Regions from separate parts of the Paenibacillus sp. CB74 genome, predicted to be linked through region 4. Evidence: riboswitches for the same ligand, from Rfam matches in the RefSeq annotation. Region 4 holds a riboswitch; each other region holds the start of a gene.
The links. Region 4 has a riboswitch for thiamine pyrophosphate ahead of ACX9NY_RS06070 (thiamine phosphate synthase). Riboswitches for the same ligand answer to the same signal wherever they lie in the genome.
Positions count from the first base shown of each region.

Region 1: linked by a shared signal. The riboswitch ahead of ACX9NY_RS19195 (ABC transporter ATP-binding protein) and the one ahead of ACX9NY_RS06070 (thiamine phosphate synthase) in region 4 are both predicted to bind thiamine pyrophosphate.
Region 2: linked by a shared signal. The riboswitch ahead of ACX9NY_RS21355 (ABC transporter substrate-binding protein) and the one ahead of ACX9NY_RS06070 (thiamine phosphate synthase) in region 4 are both predicted to bind thiamine pyrophosphate.
Region 3: linked by a shared signal. The riboswitch ahead of thiC (phosphomethylpyrimidine synthase ThiC) and the one ahead of ACX9NY_RS06070 (thiamine phosphate synthase) in region 4 are both predicted to bind thiamine pyrophosphate.

Region 1 is NZ_CM146009.1:4,329,798-4,337,617, reverse strand. Features, by position in the region: gene thiM (hydroxyethylthiazole kinase) at 1-540, opposite strand, end outside; gene ACX9NY_RS19205 (ABC transporter substrate-binding protein) at 1,648-2,721, opposite strand; gene ACX9NY_RS19200 (ABC transporter permease) at 2,901-3,704, opposite strand; gene ACX9NY_RS19195 (ABC transporter ATP-binding protein) at 3,691-4,458, opposite strand; TPP riboswitch at 4,635-4,737, opposite strand; gene ACX9NY_RS19190 (aspartate/glutamate racemase family protein) at 5,024-5,734, shown strand; gene ACX9NY_RS19185 (radical SAM/SPASM domain-containing protein) at 5,853-6,728, shown strand; gene ACX9NY_RS19180 (pectate lyase) at 7,078-7,746, shown strand.
Region 2 is NZ_CM146009.1:4,846,943-4,854,762, reverse strand. Features, by position in the region: gene ACX9NY_RS21370 (ABC transporter ATP-binding protein) at 1-663, opposite strand, end outside; gene ACX9NY_RS21365 (ABC transporter permease) at 703-1,461, opposite strand; gene ACX9NY_RS21360 (MTH1187 family thiamine-binding protein) at 1,461-1,751, opposite strand; gene ACX9NY_RS21355 (ABC transporter substrate-binding protein) at 1,976-3,016, opposite strand; TPP riboswitch at 3,237-3,349, opposite strand; gene ACX9NY_RS21350 (phospholipase D-like domain-containing protein) at 3,594-4,994, shown strand; gene ACX9NY_RS21345 (DUF2798 domain-containing protein) at 5,204-5,638, shown strand; gene ACX9NY_RS21340 (MFS transporter) at 5,999-7,234, opposite strand; gene serS (serine--tRNA ligase) at 7,623-7,820, shown strand, end outside.
Region 3 is NZ_CM146009.1:4,621,663-4,629,482, forward strand. Features, by position in the region: gene ACX9NY_RS20345 (aspartate/glutamate racemase family protein) at 1-329, shown strand, start outside; gene thiC (phosphomethylpyrimidine synthase ThiC) at 662-2,446, opposite strand; TPP riboswitch at 2,867-2,980, opposite strand; gene ACX9NY_RS20355 (IclR family transcriptional regulator) at 3,129-3,872, opposite strand; gene ACX9NY_RS20360 (alpha/beta hydrolase) at 4,232-5,257, shown strand; gene ACX9NY_RS20365 (Fe-Mn family superoxide dismutase) at 5,416-6,696, shown strand; gene ACX9NY_RS20370 (hypothetical protein) at 6,849-7,073, opposite strand; gene ACX9NY_RS20375 (lipoate--protein ligase family protein) at 7,144-7,820, opposite strand, start outside.
Region 4 is NZ_CM146009.1:1,315,987-1,323,806, forward strand. Features, by position in the region: gene ACX9NY_RS06045 (hypothetical protein) at 1-255, shown strand, start outside; gene ACX9NY_RS06050 (hypothetical protein) at 272-670, shown strand; gene ACX9NY_RS06055 (hypothetical protein) at 667-1,218, shown strand; gene ACX9NY_RS06060 (hypothetical protein) at 1,205-2,188, shown strand; gene ACX9NY_RS06065 (ABC-F family ATP-binding cassette domain-containing protein) at 2,326-3,876, shown strand; TPP riboswitch at 3,952-4,061, shown strand; gene ACX9NY_RS06070 (thiamine phosphate synthase) at 4,255-4,950, shown strand; gene thiO (glycine oxidase ThiO) at 4,965-6,200, shown strand; gene thiS (sulfur carrier protein ThiS) at 6,197-6,400, shown strand; gene ACX9NY_RS06085 (thiazole synthase) at 6,403-7,170, shown strand; gene ACX9NY_RS06090 (ThiF family adenylyltransferase) at 7,167-7,820, shown strand, end outside.

The sequences.
Region 1 (7,820 bases), 3.0 Mb from region 4:
ATGTCCATTACTCGTGAGGAATGTAGATTGTCCATCGGTAATGATATCTTCTTTACCGGTAATGACCACGACACAGCCAAGTTTATGCGCTGCCCGCTCCGCTATGCCGATCCGGTCACCCTCACCTGATCCCGCGTCCACACCTTTGATACTCCAGCTCTCACCGATGACATTGGCAACCTCCGCCACATTGCCGCGCAGTACCGTGAGGCGAAGCTCACGAACGAGCATCTGAACGGTTTCTGTACGATAGGCGGTTGCGCCTGCGCCGACGGGATCTAGCACCACAGGTACATGATGCGCATTAGCCGATTGGCCTGCCAGACGGATGGCCTGAACGATTTTATCATCGAGTGTGCCAATGTTGAGCACCACGGCTCCTGACATCTTGGCAACATCAGCGACCTCTTCATGAGCATAAGCCATAAATGGGGATGCACCAAGTGCAAGCAAACCATTGGCTGTAAAGGGAGCAACGACAAGGTTGGTGATATTGTGTACCAGCGGATTTTGCGTACGAACACGTTTCAGATAAGACATATAATTTCCTCCTTGTTTTGAAGTAACGCCACCGGCAGAAGCCTGATATGCAGAGTCACTCAACAGAATAATAGGATATGAGTCTCCGTGTTGAGCAGGGCGAATAGTGTAAAGACACCGAGAGACGTTACAGCGGTAAAAGCAGATGTAAAAGATAAATCCAATTCATAATGCAATAAAGATGGATTAATGTAACTGGATATGGAAGAACAAACGATCAATATCTAGCCTTGATTGAAACAGCTAAAAGGTAGAGCCACATAAAAATGTAATTCGCAAAAAATAGTAATAATACAAAAACGCGACAGTACAACAGTACAGCAATGTAACAATGCAACAGTACTACAATGCAATATACAGAAAGTGACCCCAGGGTAAGTCTCCTAATTCAGGCAAGCGGTATAGTGAAGGAATTGACGTTCAAATAGAGTCTTGAAACCCAAACCCAAACCAAGCTGGTAGCTCTTTTGGCGAATTCCTTCCGCAGGTTTAGACGGTGTTTCTAAAGAACCCGGGACATCTTATTTGTCTGTCAAATCCTACTTTTGAAATGTAAGGAACGTCAGACACGTTATTTCCCTGAATTCCTTGATTAAAACGATGCAAACGGCTGTTTATTCTAATATTGCGTGTCTCAGATTCCTTAGATTTCTGAGACTGCTTTAAATCCTCGAATAAGACGTCTCAGATTCGTTAGCGCTCGCCGCATGCTCTACTCCGAACACATTAGGACGCGATTCAGCTCCCGGTAGATTTGAAGATGTGCGCTAATGTACATGAACAAATGCAAAGCTCCAAGCCGCCTAAACGTATACAAGGTACTCGATCGCATACCATGTCATCCAAACGCATACAAGGTACTCGATCGCATATCATGCCACCCAAATGCATATCAAGGTACTCAATTGCACATCAAGTCACGTAGAATTGTTAAAGATTATGATTCTCCACTCCTTGCTCCAGCCAGTTCCATTACGGAAACCTTTTACATACTGCAAACCTTGTTGCCCCTAACGCCACGTCCTTGCTAACTTTCTATTCATTCCTCTTACTTGCCGATCCCTTTCTTTTAGTCACTTTCCCTTTATCCTCGTGGCTTTTCTTTACTTACTCTCCTTGCAGATTAATAAACGCATCCTCGGCTTTCACCGATTCAGGAATCATTTCAGTTGCAACGAGCCATGCACGTACATTCTCCCACGACTCCATTTCCTGCCGACCAAACGGTTGACCTTCTTCATTCATGAGTGGCAGTAGAATAGCCAGGCTTTTGGTTTCGATCTCCGGGTCAAGCGGAGATGTTTCATTCTCATGAGCAAGCAGAATATTCAAGGCTTCTTCTGGATGCTCCGTGACATATTTCTGTCCTTCCTGGATCGCTTTGATGAACCGGGTCAGTTGTTCTTTTTTGGCTTCCATACCAGCTTCACTTGCAGTCAGGACCAATTCATAATAATCAGGCACGCCATAGTCGACAGGGTTAATCGATTTCATGGCATGGCCTTCTTTCTCCAAAATCAATTGTTCATGGTTAATAAAACCACCCATAATCGCGTCCGCCTGTCCGGAAGCCAGAGAAGGAATCAGATCGAATCCAACGTCGACCAGTTTCATGTTGTCTGGGCTGCCACCATCTTGGCTGATCATCGTCCGTACCATCGCGTCATACAGCGGAATCGAAGAATAGCCAACCGTCTTTCCTTCAAGGTCTTTGGGTGAACGCACTTTGCCATTTGCTTCGGTCAACAGATGTACGAGCGGGTGGCGAACAACAGCAGCAATGGAACGTACAGGAATGTTCTCACTACGCGCGAGCAAGATTTGAGGCTGATAGCTTAGAGCCAGATCAATTTTACCGGCAGCAACAAGTTTGAGTGAGTCATTGGTATCCGCAGGCATCTGAATGTCGACATCCAGACCTTGGTCTGCAAAGTATCCATTTTCCTGAGCTACATAGATGAAGGAATGTACTGCATTGGGGTACCAGTCGAGCATGATGGACAGTTTATCTTTGGTGTCTGATGCTGGTTCTGTTACAGGCGAGTTTGCTTGCTGTGCATTGGTTTCCGTATCTGTTGTTAGCGTGTTTTTGCCAGCACCCGTGGTGCCGCATCCGCTAACGATCAGCAACAGGCTTATGAGCATAATGGGAAGCAGGGAGTATATACCTTTGTTAGTCATAAATGAAGTTCCTCATTTCATCGTTTGGGTTTGTAGACAATGGACAGCAGTATGTTAACGGACAAGATGACAAAGTACTGATTGAAGTTAGCTGCTGAAATGGTGCATAAGTTATGTTGTGTAGAGCGTAATTCTTGTAGTAACATCTAAAATCTAAATTCTCTCTACGTTTTATCCAGCTATTTTTTCGCTTCATGGCGCCGAGTACCAAACCGTTTCTCCAGCCAGGCAATCAGTACAAACAAAACGATCCCGAGCAGGGATAACAGCACAATAGCGGCGAACATCGCGTCCGTGTTCATGTTGCTGGACATGCGGCGGCTGAAGTATCCGAGACCTTTACTGCCACCGAGCCATTCGCCTATCGTTGCACCAACCACGCAGTACACCACAGACATCTTTAGCCCCGAGAAGAAGGCGGGAAGTGCCAGTGGAACCTGGAGTTTGCGAAAAATATCCCACGTGCTAGCTCCCATGGTGAGCAGTAGTTCACGCTGCTCTGGATCGCCTTGGCGAAGTCCATCGTAGGTACTCACCACAATGGGGAAGAAGGCGATCAGGAACACCACCGCAACTTTGCTCCACAGCGTGTAGCCAAACCATAGGATGAAGACGGGGGACAGGGCAATCAACGGGATCGTCTGACTGATTACGATGAAGGGATATAACGCTTTTTCAATCGACCGATTCATATGCATACCAGTTGCAAGTGCAATTCCGGCAGCAATGGACAAGCCAAAACCAACAACAACCTCCATCAAGGTAACAGGCAGATGTGTAGCCAGCAGGAGGTGACGATGCTCATACAGGGAGTTGGCAATCGCCGTTGGGGCTGGAATGATGAAGGAGGGCACCCATCCCATACGCACAATCCACTCCCAGAAGACAAGCAGCAAGAGCAGGAGCCAAAGAAACAGACCATAACGGTCAAGCCAACCCCTTACGTTATTCTTCATGCAGTTTCCCAAGTTATTCTCTCGCATGCAATTGTTCCTCCAGTCGTCGTCTCATCTGAACGAGCGCCGGTTCGTAGATCATGTCCGAATGTCTTGGACGTGGCAAAGGTACCGTCAAATCTTGTAGCGGTTGGCCTTGGCTCCCCGGAGTTAACAGGATAATTCGATCACTGAGTAGCAGGGCCTCTTCAATATCATGCGTAATGAACAACACGGTTTTGCCCAGATCTTCCCACAGCTCCAGTAGCCAGCGATGCATCTCGCGTTTGGTTAAGGCATCGAGTGCGCCGAATGGTTCATCCAGCAGCAAGAGTTGGCCACCTGTCAACAAAGTACGAAGCAGCGCGACACGTTGGCGCATGCCACCCGACAGCTCGTCCGGGTAAGCATGCGCGTAGCCGGATAAGCCAAATCTGTCGAGCCCTGCCATAATGTCTGCGCGAATTTTTCCCTTATCCTGTCGCCCTGGAGCAAGTTCAGCGGGGAGCATGCAATTCTCCATGACGGTTCGCCAGGATAACAGGAGGTCCTTTTGCGGCATGTAGGCCACCTGCCCCAGTCGCTTTCCATCAGGGACCCAAGGAATTTCAATGGTTCCGTGGGTTGGCTCAAGCAGGCCTGCCAGCAGCTTGAAAAGGGTGCTTTTACCGGAGCCGCTGGAGCCGATGAGCGAGACGAATTCGCCGTTGGCAACACGCATCGACACATTGGAGAGCACGGGGGAATCCCTTTTTCCCGGGAAAGCGTAGCTCATGTTGTGAATGGTTATGTTATTATCCATCTCGTTCTGTTCCCCCTTGTTATTCCAAATTCAACTTCAAACTGCGGGATCTTTCATTACACCTGCTGATCTGCCCGCAGAACGCGAAAAAGACCCACCCATTTCCGGAGAAATGAGTGGGTCTGTAAGTTCAATTCACATTAAAATTCATCATCAACATGAAAAAATCCGCTTACTGAAAGGCCGCTCCACTTCCCTCCGCTGGTATGATCCAGATCAGGTTCAAAGGGTCCGAATCATTCGATTCGTCTCAGCCGTAAGGCTCCCCTAGTGCATTGTTCAAGATATGCAGTTATGTGTTCAGCATATATCACATGCAAGTGGAATGTAAAGGGGGCGCTCAGAAAGAATGTGAGTACTGATCTGAAAATGGTTCCGTTCGGATTATTAGGATTGCACAGCCAGATTATTCGGGCAGACGCATTAATCCGTTGCCGGAATTGCTCCAGTTTCCTCAACTCCTCTTACTGTGGCAGGTTTATTTAATGAAATAGATACGATACAATATCTACTGAATTTCTATACACTGCTTTCGGGATGTAATCAATGGAAGGGGAAGTGTAATATGAGAACGATTGGTCTTATTGGTGGAATGAGCTGGGAGTCATCGTTAGAATATTATCGAATTATTAATGAAGAAGTGAAAAATAAATTGGGAGGATTGCATTCAGCCAAGTGCATTTTATATAGCGTGAATTTTGAAGAGGTCGAGCGTTATCAAGCTGAAGGTGATTGGGAAAGCGCTGGTGAATTATTAGGGAATGCTGCTCAGTCTTTGGAAAAGGCAGGAGCAGAAATGATTGTAATTTGTACAAATACGATGCATAAAGTGATTAAACATATTGAAGAAAAAGTGACACTACCCATCGTACATATTGCTGATGCAACAGCAAATCAAATTCATAAGTCCCATATAAGTACGGTTGGTTTACTCGGAACCAAATATACGATGGAACAAGACTTTTATAAAAAACGAATTGAATTTAATGGTATTAAGGTTTTGATACCGAATGAAGAGGATAGAAAAGTTGTCAATAAAATAATATACGAGGAATTATGTTTAGGGAAAATTGAGCCCTTATCAAGGGATTATTATAAAAAGGTGATCCAAAGGCTGGTTGATGATGGAGCTGAGGGAATCATATTAGGTTGCACCGAAATTGGATTATTAGTAAAAGTAGAGGATTCAGAAGTTCCATTATTTGATACAACACATATTCATGCGATTGAATCTGTTCATTTGGCACTAGCCAAATCATTTGACTCAACCCGATAAACCCGTTCTCTGATTTACCTTGGCTTATGAACTCGATATAATAGGGATGGGCCGTACAGGCCGGATCACAAAATGCAGGTGGGATTGTTCTCCCTCCTAGGCAGAATGGGGACCCAAGTTGAAAACGTTCAAAAAAGTATATATTGAGATCACGAGTATCTGCAATCTGGCTTGCAGCTTCTGTCCGCAGACGCAGCGTGCCAAAGGATTCATTGACCCTGAAGTCTTCAACAATATACTGGAACAAGTTAAACCACATACCAATCATATTTATCTACATGTCAAAGGCGAACCCTTGTTGCATCCCAAAATAGATCTTCTGCTAGATTCCGCACACGAGAAGGGACTCAAGGTGAACATTACAACGAATGGTACACTGCTGCCCAAGACTCAGCATAAATTGCTTGGTAAACCGGCGCTGCGTCAGATGAACTTCTCCCTGCACAGCTTCGATGGGCACGAAGGTTCAACCGACCGTGACGGATATCTGAGCAACATTTTGTCTTTTGTACACGAGGCGGTGAAACACAATGTCATCATCTCATTCCGACTGTGGAATCTGACGCAGGATAACTTCACGAATGCTCAGATGAATCGAAATCGGGAAACCCTTGAAGTGCTGGAACGTGAATTCAATCTGGACTTCCGCATTGAGGAAAAAGTGGTTCCAGGCAGCGGGGTCAAAATTGCCCCGAATGTATACCTGAATCAGGACCACGAGTTCCAGTGGCCAAGTCTGGATGCACCTGAAGATGACGGCAAAGGCTTCTGCCACGCATTGCGTAGTCAGGCGGCTGTGCTAGTGGATGGAACGGTGGTTCCATGCTGTCTCGATGGCGAGGGTGTGATTAACCTGGGTAATGTGCACGAGAAGTCATTCTCGGAGATCATTGAAGGGGAGCGAGCGAACAATCTGGTATATGGCTTTTCCAAGCGGGAAGCTGTGGAAGAGTTGTGTCGAAAGTGCGGTTATCGTCAGAGGTTTGGAGCCTGACATCTTATATCAGCAAGCTGGAAGCCATTCAAGATCACACATTTGAAAGACAAATGTAGTGATCTTTCTTGTTTACTGGGGATTAAAGTCAGATGTACTTACGTTACAAATGAGCATACCAGAGGTTGATATCAGCATATTGTTCAAAGATCCTGACTTGCAAAAAATGCCGATATGACAGTCATTATGCGATGTCAGGATATATCTGATCTAATGATTATTCTAGTTACCTTCCTTATTTGGTAGGATTAGGTTGTGAGTTGGGCAGAGGTGCACCTCTGGCGAACTTTCAGTACAAGCACAGGCTTGTACACGATCCATAACGAGAGAATAAGGGAGGAATAAAGTAATGAAAAAAATGTTGACGTTGTTGTTGTCTGCTGGTTTGGTTGCTTCCATATTTGGTGCGGTTCCCGCTGCTGCTGCGCCTACAGTTGTTAATTCAACGATTATTGTTCCAGCGGGCACGACTTATGACGGTCAAGGCAAAACATTTGTAGCCAATCCTTCCACATTGGGTGACGGGTCTCAAGCAGAGAATCAGAAACCGGTATTTCGTCTGGAGGCAGGGGCTACGCTCAAAAATGTAAATATCGGATACCCTGCTGCCGATGGTGTTCACTGTTATGGCAACTGTAATATATCAAATGTAGTCTGGGAGGATGTGGGTGAGGATGCACTCACATTGAAGTCGGCCGGAACGGTCAATATTACCGGCGGTGCGGCGTATAAGGCCTATGATAAAGTATTCCAGATCAATGCAGCCGGAACGATTAACATCAAAAATTTCCGTGCAGATGATATCGGGAAGCTGGTACGTCAAAATGGTGGAACGACCTTCGCAGTTAACATGACGCTGGATAACTCCAATATTTCCAATGTGAAAGATGCTATTATGCGTACAGATAGCAGTGTATCTCAAGGGAAAATTACGAATACCCGCTATTCCAAAGTGCCAACCCTGTTCAAGGGATTTGCTTCAGGTAAAACCAGTCAATCCGGCAATGTCCAATATTAAACGAGAGACTCAATCGCTGGAGTTGTTAAAAATATAAGCTCCACTTAATTGGAAGTAAGCCGGAATATAACGCC
Region 2 (7,820 bases), 3.3 Mb from region 4:
CAGCCAGCGCTGCATGTCGCTACGTGTGAGTGCATCCAGCGCGCTGAAGGGTTCGTCCAGCAGCATCAACTCCTGCGGACTAAGCAGGGCGCGCAGGAATGCAGCGCGTTGCTGCATACCGCCCGACAGCATATGCGGGTATGCCTGCTCGAATCCGGCAAGACCCACGCTACTTAACCATTTTCGAGCCTCCGCAAGTGCTTCAGCCCGGGGAGGAGTATCCATAGCTACTTCACCAGCAAGCAGTACATTGTCTTCAATGGTACGCCAAGGGAAAAGGGCAGGCTGTTGTGGCATATAACTGATTTTGCCACGTTGGCCCGTAACATCGTGACCGTTCATGAGCACTTGCCCTTCCTGTGGCTTCAGCAGACCACCGATGATATGGAACAGGGTGCTTTTGCCACAGCCGGATGGCCCAACGATAGCGACAAACTCACCTTGCTTCACAGTCAGGGACAGGCCGTTCAACACCGGTAGCCTGCTCCGTCGTTCACGAAATGATGCATGAACATCCACGACGTCCAGTGCAGGTGGAACCGAAGCAGCAGTCGTATATGTCGGTAGCCCGGAATTAGTCGAGTAAATTTTTTCACCGTGCTTTGGTTCCAATGTGCGTGCTCCCCGTTCAGGCTGGACGTGTTCGTCCTGTTGCTGATTCATATGCTGATCACTTCCTAATATATAGACTTACATGCTTTGTTATCGCTTCTGTGGCCGCCAGCGCACGAGCAGCTTCTCCAGCAGCGCGATGAGCAGGAAGAGCAGCAAGCTGAGCGCAACAATAATCATGATTGCCACGAATAAGCGATCTGTGCGATAAGCTGATTTTTGCAGCATCATATAATAACCAATACCCTTGTCTGCACCAATCCATTCGGCAATGATGGCGCCCATCACGCTATAGGTAGCGGCGATTTTGATACCGGAGAATACTGATGGTAGTGCATGGGGAAGCTCCAGCTTCCAGAAGATATGACGACGTTTGGCACCAGCCATGCGCATATAGTTCATCATCGCTGCATCTGTACGGGTCAAGCCGTCCATGGCCGCCACCGCAACGGGGAAAAAGCAGACTAATATGATGGTAATCAGCTTGGGCAACAGCCCGAATCCGAACCAGATTAACAGGAGCGGTGCGAGCGCGATGGTCGGTATATTTTGACTAAGAATAAGTAAAGGATACAGGGCTGACTTGAGAAAAGGAACCAAATGCAGCACCATTGCAATCAATAATCCAACCGCTGTTCCAGCGGCGAATCCGATCAGCGTTAACTGAATGGTTGCGGAGGCATGCATGCCCAGTCGCTCCGCTTGGGATGCCGCTTCGCGGGCGATATCGGACGGTGCGGGCAGCATCCATTTCTCGATGTGGAACAGGGATACAGCTCCCTGCCATAACGCTATAAAGAGAATAACCGCCACGAAGGGCGGCCATACACTTTTGAAATAGGCATTCATTAGCGGTACTTCTCCGTCAGGGTATCCATGCTGAAGCCAGTAGGGCTATGGGCGATTTTGATCTGGGAGATGATGCTTGGGCTGCCAGCCTCGACGAGTACTTCGTGCATTTTGCGGACAACCTCCAGCAGTTCCTCCAGTTCCCCCTCCATCGTGGTGTCGAGCGGGTTCACCTGATATTTCAGGCCGGATTGCTGAATAACTTCAATGGCGCGATCTACATAAGGATAAGAGTTCTCGCCATTTGGCGTTTTTGGAATAACCTGAATGCTAAGTAATGTGCTTGCCATGAGAGATCACGGCTCCTTTCGTGATATATAAAATGAACTAATGACGGTTACACTTGCCACTTCGATGACAGAATAACCTTCCAATCGCTGTTATCCCCAGATTTTTTTGATTCCCTTTCTCTAAAGGGAAAATCCGGTGATAAAGGCGACCGCTTCGCTTTTTCACGTTATTTCTGTCCTCTCCGTCCTCGTGTAAATATTAAGTTCGTTTTATATGAGATATTTTATTGGGGTAAAAACTCGTTTGTGTATGCCTTGCTCACGTCGACCTGTTCATCCAGCAGTTTTTTGCTAAACATCCAGTCGGTGTAGTTCTGCCACACTTCCTGTTTCTGTTCTCCCCAGCGCGGGGCGTCATCCGTGTACTTCGGACTCAGCCATTTCTGGCTTGCCAGTACCAATTCCTTGTCCAGATCCGGTACGGCCTTGATCAGAATATTCGCTGCGTCTTCGGGATGATCAATTGCGTATTGATACCCTTCGGAAGTTGCCTTCAGGAATGCTTTCACCAGCTCAGGGTCGTTCTGAATCGTCTGCTCGTTCGTTACGAGGACAGGTGTGTAATAATCCAGTGCATCTGAATAATCTTTCACATATAACATGTCGATCGGTTCCCCGCGCAGTTCAGCTTCAATCCCCGTCCAGGCGTAGAAAATCCATGCGAAATCAATATCCCGTTTTACAGCGGTGAAAAAGTCGGCATCACCCATGTTAATGTTTTTCACTTTGGATACGTCGGCGCCTTCGCCTTCCATAATGGATTGCATCACGGCTTCTTCCACTGGGGAACCCCAGCCGCCATAAGTTTTGCCTTCAAAATCTTTCGGTGATTTAATATTCCGATCTGCCGGAGCAGCGAACCCGGATGTATTATGCTGAATAACTGCTGCGATGGAGACGAGTGGAACCCCTTGTGTACGGGCTTGCGTTACACTTTCCTGATAACTTACGCCAAATGGCACTTCATTGGAAGCAACCATCGTATCGGCGCCGCCGGCACCTGGCTGAACAATCTCCACATTCAAGCCTTCGGCCTTATAAAAACCTTGATCTACGGCCGCATACAAGCCGGTATGATTCGTATTTGGTGTCCAGTCGAGCACCACTTTAACATCCTTGAGGGCTGCGTTGTCACCTTCATTGCTGCTCTCCGTATTCGTGCTGCCGTTCTGTTCAGCCGGGGCAGCTTCTTTACCGCCACATGCGGCCACAGTCACCAGTAGTACACATAAGAGCAACAGTCCCATTGTTTTACGCCATTTCATCTGTGATTCTCTCCTTCGGTATGTCCGGCCAGTGGCACGGGTACTCCTTGGCTTCATATCCAAGCTTCTTGCATAAATCGGCAGATTTATACCAGCTATGATCCGGATAACGTCACTTTTTTTAGCTCTCTGGCTATATAAAAGAACATTAAAAAAAGCGCCCCGTAATCCGGGACGCGTGCAGGCGTTAGAGAGGTGGCGTTCAGCCATAGGGCTGTGCCATTTCGATATACTCCGATTCCTACGCTGGCATGATCCAGATCAGGTCTAAGGGTTAGTATCTTGGTGGGATACACTCTCAGCCGGCCAATTCCGACTCCCCTGGGAAACTATGAAGTTACGGGCATTACTAGGTGTAATTATAGGCCAGAGGCCCAGTCGTGTCCAGTCAGGAACTGGATGGGAACGGATTTCCGGTCATCGTCTATTTGCTTCTAAGCCGCTTCGGTGATTAGTTTTTGATCGTTTGGCCTTGAGCCGAGCAGCTTGATTCATTTAAACAACATAATTTAGGTACAAAAGGAGATAGTACTGCTATACCAATAAATACTTTTACATAAAAATGGGGGAGTACTGAATGATCCTTAAAACCATAATCGCAATGATTCTGTGTTATAGTGCCTACGTTTTCTTCACAGCCTACCTTTTATTTTTGGTTCCGTCTCCATCTGCTATTGAAAATACGGATATGCAAAAATCGTTAACAAGAGGAAGTACAACAGATCGCGTAATGCTCCTGGAGGACGGCTTTCAATCGGGTCAGGTGAGAATCCAGACCATTCGAGAGGCAAAAACAAGCATCGACCTGGCCTATTACTCCATTCAAAAAGGAAAAACATCTCAGCTTTTTTTTGCTGCTTTATTCGATGCGGCTGATCGGGGTGTTCAAGTTCGAATCATTTTAGACGGGATTTTTCACAGCATGCGCGGAGAATTGCGTGATATTCCAGATGCCATTGCAGCTCATCCCAATGTCGAATTAAGATATTATGAACCACTCCACCTATTTATGCCATGGACATGGCATAATCGTCTGCATGACAAGATCCTTCTTGTCGACAACACATATGGAATCATTGGCGGCCAAAATATTGGTGATAAATATATGGCATTGCAACCCCCAAAAGACTATGTTTTTGATCGGGATGTCCTTGTTTACAATGCAAACGATAATACGAACAGCACGGTTGTTGAAATGAAACAATATCTAGATCAGTTATGGAACCATCCATTCACCAAACCAGAAAAACATGCAAAACGTCAGCATCATGCAAAAGGGTTAAAAGAGCTGGCTCAGCTGGCTGATTTATATCAAAAAGCCCAGGCTCAGAGTGATCCTTTTGTGAAAGTGTTGCCCAAGGAATGGGTTCGAGGAGCGCTTCATTCCGACCACGTTGCTTTCATTCACAATCCAATTAAAAGGCTGTATAAAGACCCCATCATGTGGAGGACATTTGTTCATTTCGCCAATCAAGCAAAGTCGAAAGTGTACCTTCAGACGCCATATGCCATTCCTACCAAGAAAATGGAGAAAGCCGTACATCTGTCGATGAATCCAAAAGCAGAATGGGTCATGCTGACGAATTCAATCCAGCAGACCCCTAACCCTTTGGCTTTCGCGGGATACTTAAGCTCTAAGGAACGGTTGCTTGATACCAGTCTGGCCGTATATGAATACGAAGGCCCTTATTCCATACACGGCAAATCATTTGTCATGGATGATTACCTCAGCATGGTTGGTTCGTATAATCTTGATCCCAGATCTGCCTTCCTAAATACCGAATCCGCTGTGGTCATTTACGGTTCTGCATTCGCCAACGAACTAACAGAGGCTATGGATATCAAACGTGCACATAGTACACTTGCGGTTAAAGATGAACATCCAGCAGAATCTACGAATCAGAAAGGCTCTATTTTCAAACGAATAGCAATCACAGCGTTATCCAAACTGTCTTTTCTCTGGAAATTTATGTTGTAGAAAAAAAATCGTATTCTCTTGAGCTTAACTTTTTCTCCGGTTTATCAAAAACTTGAAAATCAGATTTGTTCACGGAATGTTCACTTATGTGGTGGGGGTCATCATCTCTATAATTACGAAGGTAAACAGAGAGGATGAGAGAATTGCCAACGAGCAAGAAGGAACAAATTATTTTCGGCTTAATGATGTGTACAGGAATGGTCCTGGTGATGATGACTTTCAATTTGTGGCACACTGGGATACTTGGCAAGTTGTCCCCGCTTGAGATCCTGTTTCAATTCCTATTGTGTTTTGTCATCGCTTTTCTGGTGGAGTCCTTCATTGTTGGCCCTGTAGCGAGAAAAATTGCATTTTCCTTACCTTTTGACAAGTCCAACAAGATCCTTGGTGGGCTGGTCATGTCATTTTTTATGGTGATTGGCATGGTTCTGATCATGTCTTTGTACGGAATGATTTCAGCGTATCTTGCGGACCAATTAAATGGGGTATCCGTACTTGGTACGTACCTGCATACAATCGCTCGTAATTTCAGTCTGGCACTTCCATATCAGTTGATCATTCTAGGGCCGCTCGTACGATATGTATTCGGTAAATTCATCAAGAGCAACGGGCATATAATGCCTACTGTTAACAAAAGTGTGTAATTCCGATGGCCTTAAAGTATTTCCTGGGCAATCTTGTGCAAATGAATAGATCGTAACGAATCGAGAACACTTTATTAAGTCGGTTCTTGGGGAATGAAAAATCTAACGAATCTTAGCGGCGTTAATATGCCAAAAAAATGCAACAAGACCTTGATTTGAAGCTAATTATCTACAATAACTTCTCTAAGGTTCGTTAGATTTCGAACATACAGAAATGGAGCGGAATAGCGTGTGCTGGGTTCGTAAAAAACAGAGTAACGCTACCAAAAATGTCTACCGTCAAGTCATGACAGTAGACATTTCGATTTCTTTAATAGGTAATTCTGATTCTATGGCTCTGGACTGTATCACCCATAGCTGTTAAGTTGCTGGATCGACCACATGTTTGTTCTGCCACTGATACGTGATTACGCTAATGACAAGCAGGCCAACTGCAAAGATAGCAAGCATCCATGCGGATTGATTAACCTCCAGATGATCAAGACTCCATCCCGTGGTCAAAGGCAAAATGGCACCGCCAACCCCACCTGAGGCAATCAAAATGCTGGGTGTGGATTCTTCGGTTCCAGGCAGCAGTTTACTGGCGAAGACTAGGGCAATCGAGAAAATGCCTGACATGGCAAGTCCGAGCAGCAAGATGATGAGAAACGCAGACCAAATTTGGTCTGTAAATGGAAACACCATTAACAAAAGCACAGATGCAAGACAACTGTACAGCACATAGACGCGGTACTGGAATTTCTCTGCGATATATCCCGCGAAGAGTCGTCCTACAGACATGGCAATCCAGAAGCAGGTGACACTAAGCGCTGCTCCGGCTTCCTTCATGTTCATTTTCTCAATCAGGATCGCTGGCATGAAGTTTGCAAGGCTCATCTCAGTGCCAACATAAAGGAAGAAGAACAGGACGAACAGTACCAGAAGAGTCAGGTTGCGTCCACGATAGGTTGGACCGTGTATAGGGGTATCTGCGGAATGCGGTTCACCTGATGCACCGGCAGTGTGAGTGTGTCTCGAAGCATCGGCTGGCTTTCGTCGCTCCAGAACCTTGTCCAGCTCACCGAATGATCCTTTCGCCCAGAAAGCAAAGGTCAGCGCTGCACAGATCGCAACAACGAGAAAGGATAAACGCCAGTATCCGGCAGCAATCAGACCGCTGGCCATGAGCGGCATGACCATCGCTCCGATCCCGAATAACACTTCCAGTCGGCTCATGGCAACAGCCGTATTGTCTTTGATTGCAGCGATGATAATGGTGCCAATGACAGCTTCAACCATTCCGAATCCGAAACCGGCAGCGGGTGCGATGACGTACATCCAGCCCCATGGCGGCAACAGCATGTAGGATAATTCTGCGATACAGAGCAATGCTGTCGCGATTAACAGGCCTCCCCTTTTACCAAAGCGTCGGTTCAGCCACGGAGATAACAATACACCGCCCAGGAATCCGGCAAATTGAGCGAAGATCAATGTCCCGCCCTGGCTATAATCTTTGCCGTAATGTTCCAGTGCAACGGGCAGAATGGAACCAAGCACAACGTGGGCAAGTCCAATGAGGAAATAGGAGAGACACCCGATCCAAAGTAATTTTTTCATAAAGAACTCCTTCTACATATATACATAAATTGAGGATCACAATAAAGCGCAACCATGAAGACAAAGTCTATCATAACAGGACAGGTTACGTTGTGCCATGAATTCCTGCTCGATACAAAAGGTTGCAATCTGGTCTATCGTTCGTATATACTGAGACACAACAATTACAGATCGGACCATGCCGTTGATGAGCATCCAACTCGGAGGTGTTTTCGCCAGGGGAGCGATATTTCCCCAAGTTAACCGGAACCGCCCGTTATCGCGGACCAAGAGGCTGGAAGCAGGATATCCTGATTCAGCAAGTTGGGTGGCACCGCGAGCAGAGCGCTCCTCGTCCCAAGGGATGAGGGCGCTCTTTGTATTTTTACAGCCAAAGGAGACGGTGACCATGTTGGAAATGAAGTGGATTCGGGCACACGCAGAAGAGGTTCAGGCGGCAGCAGACGGGAAAAAAATCAAGATTAACATTCGCACATTGCTGGAGCGGGATGAGGAACGCAGAGCACTTTTGCAGGAATCGGAAGAAGGGCGCAGATTACGCAATACGTTATCCGCAGACATCGGCAGACTCATGCAAGCCGGGAAT
Region 3 (7,820 bases), 3.3 Mb from region 4:
GAACGATGGCACGGCTGAATCAGGCATTACAGCAAGAGAATGAGAATGAGCATCCCTACATTGCAAATACATATCAGACGGAAGCGGTGTGCATCCCTGGGACATTTGAGTTGATTATGCGTGGAGATCAGCAAGGGTATTTCGAAGCGGTGCGTGAGGGATTACAGCAGATTGCTGAGCAGTATCCGAGTAAAACGGTAGTGGCAGCTCAACTGTCTATGGCTCCCGCTGCTGCACAGGTTACTGCAGACACAGGCATTGCGATCCATAGTCCGTTGGCATTGCTTGCGGCGCATTTGGAGAAGAATTTGGGCATAGCACCGCAATGAACTCACTTACTAACTAACACCACTAATTAAGGAGGTGAACTAATATGCATTTCCTCTATATTGTTGTTCTGTTTATCGTAGGTTTTTCCTGTTCTGCATTTCTATACGGAGGTGCCCCTAAACTTAGTGATGCCCTCCTATTTGTTATCACAGGCATTTTATATAAGCTATGGACCACGAACAGTCGCAAAGCTAGTTTTGAACAACACGGAGAGCGCTCATAGAGTTTAAAATCATATCATTGAATCAAAAAAAGCCGTCCTTCTCTGCAATGACAGAGAAGAACGGCTTTATCACTATTTCAGACTGCCCAGCTTAAGCTGTACCAGCGCCTAGGAGCGTGTCCGATATTCCTCAGCCTTTTCCTGCATGCCCGCTGCTACAGCCTCATTCTCGGACAATCCTTTATCCGCCGCAAAGGCACGAATGTCCTGCGTAATGCGCATGCTACAGAACTTCGGTCCGCACATCGAGCAGAAATGAGCTTCTTTGGCCCCTTCTGCCGGCAGCGTCTCATCATGGTAGGATAAAGCCCGTTCCGGGTCAAGTGACAGGTTAAACTGATCCCGCCAGCGGAACTCGAAGCGTGCCTTGGACAATGCATCATCCCGGCGCTGAGCACGCGGATGACCTTTCGCCAGATCGGCAGCATGAGCTGCGATCTTGTAGGCGATGACTCCTTCCCGTACATCATCCTTGTTAGGCAAGCCCAGATGTTCTTTTGGCGTAACGTAACAGAGCATCGACGTGCCAAACCAGCCGATCATAGCCGCACCAATGGCGGACGTAATGTGATCGTATCCCGGGGCAATATCGGTCGTCAGTGGCCCAAGTGTGTAGAACGGTGCCTCATGGCATATCTCCATCTGCAGGTCCACATTCTCCTTGATCTTGTGCATCGGTACATGCCCCGGGCCTTCGATCATTACCTGCACATCATGCTTCCACGCGATCTGTGTCAGTTCCCCGAGCGTAGCCAGTTCCGCCATCTGAGCTTCGTCATTCGCATCGTAGATGCTGCCCGGACGAAGTCCATCTCCCAGCGAAAACGCCACATCATACCTTTTCATAATCTCGCAGATTTCTTCGAAATGAGTGTACAAAAAATTCTCCTGATGATGCGCAAGGCACCATGCTGCCATAATGGACCCGCCCCGGGATACAATACCTGTCATCCGCTTGGCGGTCATGGGGATATAACGCAGCAGCACACCTGCATGAATCGTAAAGTAGTCCACGCCCTGCTCTGCCTGCTCAATGAGCGTGTCTCGGTACAATTCCCAGGTCAGCGCTTCCGCTTCGCCATTCACCTTCTCCAGTGCCTGATACAGCGGCACCGTACCAATCGGTACAGGTGAATTGCGGATGATCCATTCCCGGGTGGTATGAATGTTTTTACCTGTCGAGAGATCCATCACGGTATCCGATCCCCATCGTACCGCCCAGGTCATCTTCTCAACCTCTTCCTCGATGGAGGAAGATACGGCAGAGTTACCTATATTAGCATTGATCTTCACGTGAAAATGACGACCGATCAACATCGGCTCACTCTCTGGGTGATTGATGTTGGATGGCAGAATCGCCCGTCCACTTGCCAGCTCCTGCCGCACAAATTCCGGTTCCACGCCTTCACGGATAGCGGCATACTCCATTTCTGGTGTAATGACGCCCTGACTTGCGTAGTGCATCTGGGTGACACAGCGCCCAGCCAGAGCACGCAGTGGTTGTCCCCGAAATCCAGGGTATTCCTCTGCCCCGGCTCTCCGCCCTCCGGGCTTTAGTCCGTTATCCTCAGGTTGAACGGCTCTGCCCTCATATGCTTCAACATCACCGCGTTCCATAATCCAATGATTTCGGAGCGCGGGTAATCCCTTCCGAATATCCATCTGGAATTCGGGATCGGTCATGGGGCCGCTCGTATCGTAGACACGCAGCGGTTCGTTATGCTCCACCCCTTGGGGAGTATTCGTGTCATGAAGGGCTATCTCACGCTCCGGTACAGCTATGTCCGGCCGTGAGCCCTGAATGTAGACTTTGCGGCTGCCCGGAAAGGGCTGAACCCGTCCAGCCGCTCCTGTTTCCTTTTCCACCTGCTGACCGTTATGTTCCTGTTCCATCGCTTGTTGTCCCGTTTGATTTCCTGTACTCATGTTTGCTCGTCTCCTCCTCCGTGTTCGTTCACTTGGTTTGGTTGGCATCGTCATCAGCTCGCTTATGCACCTGTCCCAAATCATGCAGAGCGCAGAGAAGAAAGAGCGATCCTACACCAGACCAAGGGGGAGACATTATTCATGTACAGTTAACGACAGAACGGAGGTTACCACAGATCATGGATCTATAATGACTGCTCTCTCTCCAAGCCCACTTTTGCAGGTTATTGAAAAAACAGTCCATGGAATGTGTATTATCTCGCCCGTCCACTGTATATAAAAAAGCCGGCCCCCGAAGGAACCGACTTTAATGTCCATCACCAATAATGCTCCTGGTTGCAGCTCCATAACGGAGTCCTGCAAGAGTCACACATGTGGTGGTTGTGGTCATATCGCCGATTACTTCCCTACGCTGGTATGATCCAGATCAGGTGCAAAGGGTCCGGAATCTCATGCGATTCCGTCTCAGTCCGGACAATTCGGACTCCCCCAGTAACGTTAACAAGTTGCGGCATACATAAGCCGCTGTTCATATTCAATGAAGCTGACCCCGATGGGCCGTCCATTACAGAGTAGCGCAACCGGAACATAAAAACAACCTTTATATTCCAGAACACCAACCCAATTGGAGAAAAACCTTACATCAATATCAGGATAACATGAGCCCCATCTGCGTAGCAGCTTCCTTTAGCACAGGTGCGTATTCGTGCAAAGTCTCCTGCGAAAGTCGGCTGACAGGCCCTGAGACCGAGAGAGCAGCTGCAATATTGCCTCGGCGATCCATAATCGGTACAGATACCGCTGCAGCTCCCGGCTCACGCTCCTCATAACTCGTCGCATATCCGTTATCCCGGATATCTCCCATTTGCGCCAAATACACCGCCGGATCAATAAACACCGGCCATTCCGGCCCGTTCATCAGTTCCTCACGATCCTCATCCGTGGCAAACGCCATCAAGACTTTGCTGGATGCGCCAACAGACAGCGGAAGTCTAACACCAACGGGAGCAACTCGGCGAATCGCCTGATCACTTTGCACCGCCTGAATCCGAATCCGTTCACTGCCATCACGCAGGTACAGACTCACGGTCTCCCCCAATCGATCTCTCAGTCGCTCCATCGCAGGCAGCAACAGAATAGCGGGATCATCACTGCGGGACATATGAGCCGACAGCTCCCAGATTCGGATGCCTAGTCGATACTTCTCTGTTGCTGCATCGCGGATTACGAACCCGCGATCCTCCAGTGTAGCCATCAAGCGGTGCACTGTACTTTTGTGCAGGCCGATCTGGCTGGCAATCTCGGTGAGTCCCAGATCACTGCGTGTGGTAAAACATAATAATATATCCAGCGCCCGTTCCACAGCCCGGACGGTTAACTTGCGATCTTCCATGGCATAATGCCCTCCTCATGTTTCATCACATGAAACTTGGTTACATAAATTATATGAGAAACGGTCTCATCTGTAAACCAAAAAGAGCCAAAATTGAAATAGACCAACGTGTAAAATTTTCCTTTTTATAAGACTTAATCCCCTGTAATTTACACACTAAGGTAATGTTACCCATATATCTTAAGAACTATATAACAATTGCGTAACAAATGCCCTCAATCAATTGACTTTGACTATATTGGAACATACGATAAAGATATATTACATTAAGATATCGCTCTGAAGCAGGCTCTGAAATAAACGCAATTCTCTTTTCATGTCGTTGTTATCTTCAACTGAACTTCAAAGGAGGGGCATTCATGTATCCAACATCCCAGAGCGAAGCCCCGCTGCAAACAAAAGTGTCCGATCTGCCCTCTTCCCTATCACCGAGGCTGATTCGGTTCAAACATATTATCGTAGCGCTGCTGCTCTCCGTTGTATTTTTTCTATTGTTTTGTTTTATTGCACTGCATGGTTACATCGCATGGGTATTATCCAACCCGACTGTAGCGCCTGTCTTCTCCAATCCGGTGCAGGCCAAGAATATGAAGTACGAAGACATCACGTTCCCGGCAGCAGATGGCAGCCGGACAATGCAAGGATGGTATATCCCTGCTGACAATGCCGCAAGCAAAACGATTATTTTCAGTCACGGCTATGGTGCCAATCGTGAAGAAACATGGGTACCCATGTATGACCTGGCACACTATGCCCATCAACTTGGCTTCAATGTGGTCATGTTCGATTATGGCTTCGCCTCACAGGTGAACAAAGCTGTAGCCACAGGTGGCAAGGCTGAGTCACAGCAATTGCTGGGTGCCATCCAGTTCGCCAAGCAGCGCGGTGCGCAGGAACTGGTAGTCTGGGGTTTCTCCATGGGTGCCGGTACGGCGCTTCAAACCGGACTGATTACACAGGAAGTGGATGCGATGATTCTGGACAGTACGTTCCTGCTTGAGCCGGATACGCTGTACCACAACATTCATAACCAGATCGATCTCCCGCGTCAGCCTACACTGGAGATCATGAAACTGTTGTTCCCTGTTCTGAATGGTACCGGATTGCAGCAGATTCCGTACCAGGAAGTGAAAAAGGAAGATTATCCGTTCCCGATTTTCTTCATTCATGGTACGGAAGATGAGAAGGCGCCTTACCCGATTGCAGAACAGCTCGCCGCCAACCAGACCAATCCGTACTCGGATGTATGGATCGTCCAGGATGCACACCATGAGTTGATCTTCCGGGAGCATCCAAAGGAATATCTGCGCCGTGTCTCGACTTTCCTGAGTCATGTAACGAAAACAAGCAGTGACGATGTGCAGAACACGAATAGTGGAGAATAATCAAACTTCAATCATCGAATTTCCCGTTGATTCTTGAGCCCCTCAGGGGCTCTTTTTTTGCACTCATAGGACAACAGCCCGGCGGAATATACTCTTGGGACGCATGAAGCAACGGTCTACATATGCGATGAAATTCAACTGAAGGAGGCCCACCATATATGAACTGGGATGGATATGGTCACCTGCTACCTCTGCGGACCTTGGAAGAAATCCGTTTCTGGAAAGAGCAGGAGAAAGAACATACACTCGTCATTCGTGCACTGGTGCCCGATCTGGAGCCCCCATACGTCAAGCTGCTGGAGGAATGGGAGGCTACCTTTGCGAACAGTGAGCGAGTAGCGAATCAGCTGTTAAAACAACTATTGCCCGCAACCCATCCACCTGCTCCCTACATCGTTCGTTGTATCGATCAACTTGTGTCGGCTGCTCGGCAACAATCGAGAGAGTTCATCAAACAGCTGTATGTTCTTCTGGAGCAAAGTGCTGCGGTGCAAGCTGTTCCGCTTGCCAAAGTACTTATTTTGCATTTGATCCGCGAATCAGAGTATTTTCTAGGCGTATTGGATACGCTTGGCCAACCTGGCATCTTGCGAGAAACAAATTTGGAGCCGTCACTTTTTCTGGAAAATGCACTGCATACGTCAGGGTCAGCAACCACCCATCGCCAAGCTTCAGAAGCTCCAATTTCTCAAGAAGGGAATGTAAACGCACCTGCTACTTCAGCGCAGATTCAATCCACAACCGTTCAAGTGCCTTCTACCGGAACAACACAAGCCACGCCCAGCACTACTGCACCTCCCGTAAAAGAAAAGCCGGTTCCCATTGGAGGGCACACACTGCCCCCTCTTCCCTATGCGTACAATGCGCTGGAGCCACATATTGACGAACTAACGATGCGTATCCATCACGATAAACACCATCAATCTTATGTGGACGGACTAAATGTAGCAGAGAAGAAGCTGGCGGAATCGCGAAAAAAGAATAACTTTGAACTCATCAAGCATTGGGAACGTGAACTCGCCTTCAACGGGGCAGGCCACTACCTGCATACGATCTTCTGGACAATTATGAATCCTGCTGGCGGCGGTAAACCTTCCGGTATGCTCGCAGAGCAGATCAAGCGGGATTTCGGAAGCTATGAAGCGTTCAAGAATCAATTTACGGAAGCTGCGAACAAAGTGGAAGGCAGTGGCTGGGCGATGCTTGTCTGGAGCCCGAGAGCACATCGTCTGGAGATTTTGCAGGCGGAAAAACACCAGAACCTGTCCCAGTCCGATATCGTTCCACTCCTGCCGCTGGATGTGTGGGAACATGCCTACTATCTGAAACACCAGAATGAACGCAAAAAGTATATCGAGGATTGGTGGAATGTCGTCTACTGGCCGGCTGTTGCCGAGCGTTACGAAACAGCACGCAAGTTGTTGTGGCCGCCTTATTAAGCTTGAGCTTAGTTAGATGGAATGAAAAGAGATATCTCCAGCCGAATGACTGCAAGATATCTCTTTTTGGTGTAAACAAAAAAGCAAGCCCCATGTAATAGAGACTTGCTTATCTTTTGAGAGACTTTCTATTTCAAAATGCTTATGCTCACTTAAGAAGCACAGCCCTCGCACGCTACATAGTTGTCGCCAACCTGTTTGCTAATAGCGATCAGGTCGCCCAGCTTGATATCTGCCTCATCGGTAAACTCCAGATCGGCGATACGAGCAACGATCAGTGCAGCAGCCTCTTCCTTGCTTGTTGCCATCTGGCTGAACTCAGACTTTTCGCCTGTAGATACAACCTCATATAAGTACGTATATCTCAACGTCTCCATCCTAACACTCTCCTTCCGAAATCACATCATATCATCTCTATTACCCAATTCCAAGTCCGATTATCAAGAACTAATCATAGCGCAGCTTCATCTGCTCAGCTGTCAGACGCACTTCTTCAGAGCCAACGCTAAGCACTTTGCTGGCTTCCGCCTGTGGATAGCGATCACGCAGAGTTCGTACCAATGAGGCGGTATAGGCTGCGGCAGAAGGGACACCTGCCAACTCCTTCAGACTGGCCATCGTGCCAGGCTGAACATCAGGATATCCTTCACTGGCTCCACCTGATGCATGCTGATAGAATTGACGCACGTCTGCTGCCAGTTGATCTCCCTGCCCCTCCACGATGATAAAAGCAGTAATAATATACGCCTTTGCCTGTCTGCGCTGGGCAATACCACAGAATTTCAGCCCACCTACACTGACATCATAATCACCGGGGCAAAAAGCACCCTGGACCTCACCCGTTTGCGCCTGGTTCGACCATGGCGTTAGCGACTCGGCAATAATTGACGCCATCTCCCGAAAATCATCATGGATATTGATCGCATGTCCGGGATTAGGCAGAATCAATGACACGTTAACTATCCCTGGATTCAGAGGTACGGCCGCTCCACCGGAAGGTCGAACACAGACTGCTGTCCCTTGGCTTCTTATCCGTTCCATCGCTTCTACAGCCCGTGGCAACCTGCGGTCACGCAGACCGGCTACAAAGGCATCTGGATGTCGCCATATGTGTGCAACTGGCA
Region 4 (7,820 bases):
GATCAGTTCGGTATTCAAGTCATTACAGGTAAAAATAAAGCGGGTCAATGGTATGGCAACCAATTGAACATTTCACAGGATCTTAATAACGCGGACTACGGCTCGGTTATTGCTCCTGACGATAAAGTAGGGATTATTAACCAGACGATGAGTGAAAAGGACAATCAATATGTCAATCCAAGTGGTAAATTCAAAGCCATTATTGTAAAAGACCGCTCCAACGTGGTAAGAGGGCTAATCTTCCAGCAATCCTGACAGGAGTTGGTTTAACATGTCCCAGAATACCCAGCATCTTATGTTGTTTTGTACGGCGGTTGTCCTGTTTGTGACAGCCTGCCTGTACGGGCAACAGAATGTTAAGATTTTATCAGCTTCATTGAACGACAGAGTACGAACAACAGCAGGCATGGAAGGTCGTCTGACAACAACATTGCATACCACCAAACCATCTCAGTATAGTGGTGCGGAAGTGTTACATACCGTGAGACAGATGACAGGCACAGGCATACCTGTAGAGGTAGACGGGACTTCATATGTGATTGATACACTAGTCAGCAAAACAGCGACTATTCCTGTCCAGCTCGATGCTACCTACAGACCAGAGTTGATACGAAATGAAACTGGAGAACTGCTCAAGATTGTTTTTTGGAAGGAGGCCAGTGTGAATTGATTAATGCCGCATCCAAGTTGCTTGCCGTATTGCTCGCAGTTCTTCTGCTCTATGTGTATCCAGCTGCTGAAACAGCCGATCGGCAGGATGATATAGCACGTATGACGGCTATACAGAATGTAACACGTTTTGTCGATGCTGTTCGCACGAAAGGGTATATTTCCCCTCGTATGTTGGCTGAGTTCGAGGAGCAACTGGCACAGACGGGCAATGTGTATGAGTTGTCAGTGGAACATTTACATAAGAAATATGTACCTCACTATACAGACCCGACGAACAATCAAAGTTTTACCGGGACTTATGAGGTAGTACAGGATGGATATTACTCAGCTCAGATTCGAGAAAGATTATTTCCGTCCGAAGGAGTGCTGCCTGCGGATGATCCTGGCCGAAGATATACGTTGACAACAGGGGATTTTTTCACCGTGACGCTCCAAAATACAAATCGTACGCCTTCGATGCTCATTCGTGAATGGCTCAGTGGTACGGCTCAGGCTTCAGCGGTATTTGTAACATACGGAGGTATGGTCCTCAATGAAGATTACTGAGCTATCTATTGTATTCGTGCTGATCTTCTTCCCGCTCTTCTGGATCATCTCACTTCATACCCAAGATGCCGAAGAGGCTAATTATCTTGGACAACGATACAGATCTGCACTTCAAACCGCAGTCATGGATGCAGGTGCAGTCATGCATCAGAACGAGAAACAAAATGATGAAGCAGGTTATGATTCAACCAAGTTTGTAAAAGCGGACAAGGAGCTTGCCCTGTTAACATTTACCCAGACAATGGCTCTGAATATGGGGATTCAGGATGATCCTGCAGCTATTCGAAACATGTTTAATTACATTCCTGCCGTGGTTATTTTGGATTACGATGGCTATTATATGTTGTCTACAGAAACAGAGTTGACAGGTATTCGTGAAGATTCTTTCAGACAAGTATGGAGCCCTAAGAAACCTTATACATATTCAGATTCATACGGTAACAGTATTAACTTTACACTGGACGATTACGTCTATGCCTACGACGCAAGCGCAGGGAGATGGGTGGAGGGCTTTCAAAAAGAACTGGCTTCAACCACACAGATTCCTTTACTTCAGGATAGCAGCGTATATGAACAAGTTCGACGAAGCCGGGTTGTGACTTCTGTGCAGGATGATCTGGCTGGTGTGATTAACCGTCATAATGAGTTTGCCAGAAAGAACGGTATTTCTTATACATTTACGATGCCCCTTATTGCACAGGAAGATTGGTACAACTCCATTAACGATACAGGGATTATGGCCTTTATCCAAGGTATAGGTGTGGGTGACCAGAAGATCAACAATTATGCGATTGGTGGAGGCAGACTTGTGAAGAAAACGGCCATCGTAGGTGGGATAGATCCTTTAACGGGTATCAAGTACTATTATCCCTCCACATGTGGTAATGGTTACCGTGCCGAAGAGGTGTTCACAGACGCAAGACAAGCAGCTGCACAAGGCTATTTTGAATATAACTGCTCTAATCGTTAGCTTGCGTACATGACAAAATCATGGAAGGAGTTCCTGAACTGTTTACATTACTTTCAGAAAAGACGAGACCTGTGCTAGAATAGGGGTTCGGAACCATAATAAAAGTAATGTCTAATAGATAGGAGCAACCTCATCTTATGAGTTTATTGTCAGTAGAGAACGTGAGTCACAATTTTGGAGATCGCACGTTATTTAAAAATGTATCGTTTCGTTTACTCGCCGGAGAGCGCGTAGGACTTGTTGGTGCCAATGGTGTAGGTAAATCTACATTAATGAACATCCTTACCGGTAAATTGCTTAAAGACAGTGGAAAAGTGGAATGGACACCTAAGGTCCGTTATGGATATCTGGATCAGCACACAAAGCTTACGCCAGGCAAAACGATTCGTGATGTGCTTAAGGATGCTTTCCTTCCGTTGCTTGAATTGGAAAAAGAAATGATGAATATTACGGACCAGATGGCAGATGCAGATCCAGATAAGCTGGAGCAGTTGCTGGAAGAGATGGGCGATATTCAGGAACAACTGGAGCAGGGCGACTTTTATCTGATTGACGTCAAAGTCGAAGAGATGGCCAATGGTCTTGGTTTGTCTGCAATTGGTCTTGATCGAGATGTTGCAGCTCTAAGTGGTGGACAGCGCACCAAGGTGCTTCTTGCCAAGCTTCTACTCGAAAAACCTACAGCTCTGTTACTGGATGAGCCAACCAACTATCTGGATGTAGAGCACATTGAATGGCTGTCACGTTACCTAAAGGACTACCCGCATGCGTTCCTCTTAATTTCCCATGACACGGAATTCATGAATGAAGTCGTGAATGTCATTTATCATTTGGAATTTGCCAAATTAACGAGATATGCAGCGAACTATAACAAGTTCCTGGAGATGGCTGATATGAATAAAGCCCAGCATATTGATGCGTACGAGAAGCAGCAAGAGTACATCAAGAAACAGGAAGATTTCATTCAGCGTAACAAGGCGCGGGCTTCAACTTCAGGTCGAGCGAAGAGCCGGGAGAAACAGCTGGATAAGATTGAACGTATTGATCGCCCAGATGAAGCGGCTAAACCAACGTTTAAATTCAAGGATGCCCGCGCGAGTAGCAAAACGGTCTTTGAGGGCATTGATTTTGAAATTGGATATACCTATCCTTTGCTGCCCAAAATGACGATGACGATTGAACGTGGTGAGAAAATTGCCATTGTAGGCTGTAATGGTGTGGGTAAATCGACACTGCTGAAAACCATCCTCGGGAAAATATCTCCACTGAGTGGAAAGACCTTTTTGGGAGATTATCTCGAAACGGCCTATTTTGAGCAGGAGGTTCGTGCTGGAAATATCACGCCGATCGAGGATGTCTGGAATGAGTTTTCACATTTGACTCAGAATGAGGTCCGGGGTCATCTCGCTCGCTGCGGATTAAAGAATGAGCACATTACTCGTCCGCTCAACATGCTGAGTGGTGGAGAACAAGCCAAGGTTCGTTTATGCAAACTCTTGATGCGCGAAAGCAACTGGATTTTATTTGATGAGCCGACAAACCATCTGGATGTCACAGCCAAAGCGGAGTTGCAGCGTGCCTTGCAAGAATTTAAGGGAACGGTGCTACTGGTATCTCATGAACCTGATTTTTACGAGGGTTGGGTCACCAAAACATGGAATGTCGAAGAATGGTCTGAGAAAAACTAGATGATTTGAGACCATGTTTAACAGATATGACGGTGACAAAAAAATCTGTCTATGGTAACATAGGCTACAACTTCATATGAACACTAGGGGGGCCGCACGATGCGGCTGAGATGGAAGAATGCGATTCCGGACCCTTTGCACCTGATCTGGATCATACCAGCGTAGGGAAGTGGCGAGCGCGTTTCAGTGAACGACGTGAGCAAACGGCAACTCGAAAAGATTTCAACCGTCTGCTTAGCGAATTGAAACATGCAGTTGCGTGTATAACGTTATGGCTATAGATCTATAGCTGTACTGCACGAAATGAACTGTATGCATCAGTCAGTGATCTGATCCTATAATTCATACGCAGCCACTCCCCTACGGGAGTGGCTTTTTTTGTGTTTTCATAGCATTCACGCCTGGAAGGAGAGGGAGGGTACCGCAATTTTTCATGAGCATGTTCACGAATCATTTGAATTGCATGTTGTATCTGCGGGTGCAGGAGATCGAGCATCTTTTGTAAAAGCAGCCAAGGACGTTTGGCCATGGGTGGACTATATTCACATACGAGAGAAACAACTTACATGGCAAGACAAGATCGGCTGGACTGAAAGTCTGCGTAATGTTAATATTCCATCTTGTCGCATCGTTATCAATGGTTCAGAACTGCCTTCACAGAATGATCTTTATGGCGGTGTTCATTGGGGGCAAGATGCGATACGTAAATACAACCCTGCTGTCATAAGCAAAATGCAGCGACTTCGTCTGGGTGTATCTGTTCATTCCATCGATGAGGCAAAAATCGCTGAAGAACAGGGAGCTGATTACCTTTTCTTTGGGCATGTCTTCGCGACCAACAGCAAGCCAGATCTAGAACCAAGAGGATTATATGCTCTTGATGAAGTATGCAGAGGTGTCTCCATTCCTGTCATCGCGATCGGAGGCATAGAGCCGGGAAATATTCAAGCGATTCGCGCTACAGGGGCACAGGGAGTTGCCGTGATCTCAAATGTATGGTCGAGCGATTCCCCGGATCGGGCAGCTGCATCACTAAGGCAGGCTATCGTTGCTACAGGAAGTCTAAGCCGGTGAAAGGAGATGAGAGGATGAATGAGATCGTAACGGGTCAGAACAGGAATCATTTCAGTCATCAACTGAACTCTGAAACGGAATCAAGAAGCAAAAGTGTAACTGATAATCCGGATAAGATTCATGCAGAAATCATTATTGTAGGCGGAGGTGTTGTTGGTTGTGCCATTGCGTATGAGCTTGCTTCCCGGGGACAGGATGTTTTGTTGCTGGAGCGTTCCGCAATTGCGGGAGGCACTTCTTGCGCAGCGGCTGGAATGCTGGCGCCAGATAGTGAGGATTTTGCTCATCCTTTGATGGCTAAGCTTGGCAGGCAGAGTAGACAGTTACTTATTGAGCAACAAGTGCTAATGGATACCCTTAGTGGGGTAGAGGTTGGGCTGCAACGCCATGGATTCTTGACCCCTTTTCGATCATACAGTGAATTAAACCGCTATAAGAACAATCGAAATTCCGGTTTGTCTGCTGATGAGGTGTGGTGGGATCGTTCGGTTGTGCAACAGGAGGCATCGTGGCTTAACAGAGATACATACGGAGCCTACTACAGACCATACGAGAGTGAAATCCTTCCTGTCCATCTAACTAGGGCATATGCGGAATCTGCTCAAGCCATGGGAGCTCGGTTTATAGAGGACATACAGGGTATACGTGTACAAGTAAACGAACACGGCGTGCAGGGGATCACCACATCGATCGGTGAGATAACGTGCAAACATGTCGTTATAGCGGCTGGATTACAGAGTGAAGCATTGATGAGACATGTGAATCTGAGCTTACCTGTGTGGTCGGTAAAAGGAGAAATAGCTGCCGTTCAGTTCTCAGATGAACATGCAGGGTACAGACCTGACAGAACGGTTTATGCAGAGGATGTCTATATTGTTCCCAAAGCCAATGGCGAAGTTTGGCTCGGGGCAACCAGTCTGCCGGGCAGAACGGATTTGAATGTTTCTGTACAGGGTGTTCAGAAGCTGCTAACAGCGGCTACCCACTGGGTACCCGGGATGAAAGAAGCGCAATTTAAGCGAGCGTGGGCAGGTGTAAGACCGGCAACGCCAGATGGGCTGCCTTATATAGGTGCATGCAAGAGTATACCTGGACTGTTCGCTGCCTTTGGGCATTACCGTAATGGTATTTTGCTAAGTGCGATAACAGGCAGGCTTATCGCGGAGTTAATCACTGGCAAAAGCTCAGAAGAACTCGGAATTGAAGCGCTGAATCCAGAGCGTTTGAACAGAAAGGGAGTGGTGCAGTGAATATCATTGTTAATGGACAACGGATGGAGATTGAAAACAGATTAAATCGTGTGGATAAACTGCTCCAATCGTTTGACCTGCAAGTCAAGACTGTAGTTGTTGAGCTGAACAGGCATATCTTAACGCGTGAGTATCACAAGTCAACGGCATTAAGAGAAGGCGATCGAATCGAGATTGTACATTTTGTAGGAGGCGGTTGATGATGTTGAACATTGGTAAATATACGTTTGAGTCCAGATTATTGCTCGGAACAGGCAGGTTTTCGGATTTTGAAGTGCAGAGTCAGGCTGTGGATGCTTCTGGAACGGAAGTTTTAACCTTTGCTGTTCGTCGTCTGAATCTGGAGCAACGTAACCAGAAGCATTTCCTGGATACATTGGATCTGGATCAATACACGCTTCTTCCGAATACGGCCGGGGCTTCCACTGCGGAAGAGGCAGTGCGGATCGCCGAGCTTGCGCGGGCTTCGGGACTTTGTGATATGATAAAAGTCGAAGTCATCGGAGATGGAAAGACATTGCTCCCAGATCCGATTGAAACGTACAAGGCTTGCGAAATTTTGCTTGAAAAGGGCTTCACCGTATTGCCTTATATTTCAGATGATGTCATTTTGGCCAAAAGGCTGCAATTGCTTGGCGTACATGCCGTAATGCCTGGAGCTTCTCCCATCGGAGCAGGTAGAGGCATCATTAATCCCTATAATCTTGAGATCATCATTGAGCAGGCCGTTGTGCCTGTGATTGTGGATGCAGGGTTGCGCTCTCCAAAAGATGCTGCTTATGCGATGGAACTTGGTGCAGATGGTGTATTGTTGAATACAGCGGTATCCGGATCAGGAAATCCGGTGAATATGGCTAAAGCGATGCGAATGGGTGTAGAGGCAGGTAGACTGGCATATGAGGCAGGCATGATTCCTGTGAAGCGTTATGCAGCGGCCAGTAGTCCGGTGGAAGGAATGGTTCATACATGATAGATCAACAACAATCAATTTCCTCCGAGCAGGCCGACCGGTATTCCAGACAGGAAAGGTATGCGCCACTTGGCAAGGAAGGTCAGGACAAATTAAAGGGCAGCAGAGTCTTAATTGTAGGCGCTGGCGCACTCGGAACAGGAATTGCCGAAACATTAGTACGTTCAGGCGTCGGGCACATAACGATCGTGGATCGTGATTATGTGGAGTGGAGTAATTTGCAGCGGCAACAATTATATGTAGAGCAGGACGCAATTGAACGGATGCCGAAAGCGATGGCTGCGGAAAAACGTTTATCTGCCATTAATTCCACGGTTCATGTGGAAGGAAAGGTATTGGATGTCAGAGTAGATGAACTGGAAGAACTCATTCAGCATGCAGACTTGATCATGGATGCAACGGATAATTTTGATACCCGACTACTCATGAATGATATGGCACAAAAGCATCGTATTCCCTGGATTTATGGTGGATGCGTGGGGAGTTACGGCATCACCTATACGTTTATGCCTGGAGAGACGCCATGTTTAAATTGTTTGCTGGGTGAAGTCCCCCTGGGTGGAGATACCTGTGATACGTCTGGCATCATTCCACAAGCGGTACAAATGGTAACGGCGAATCAGACAGCAGAAGCGATGAAGCTGCTTAGT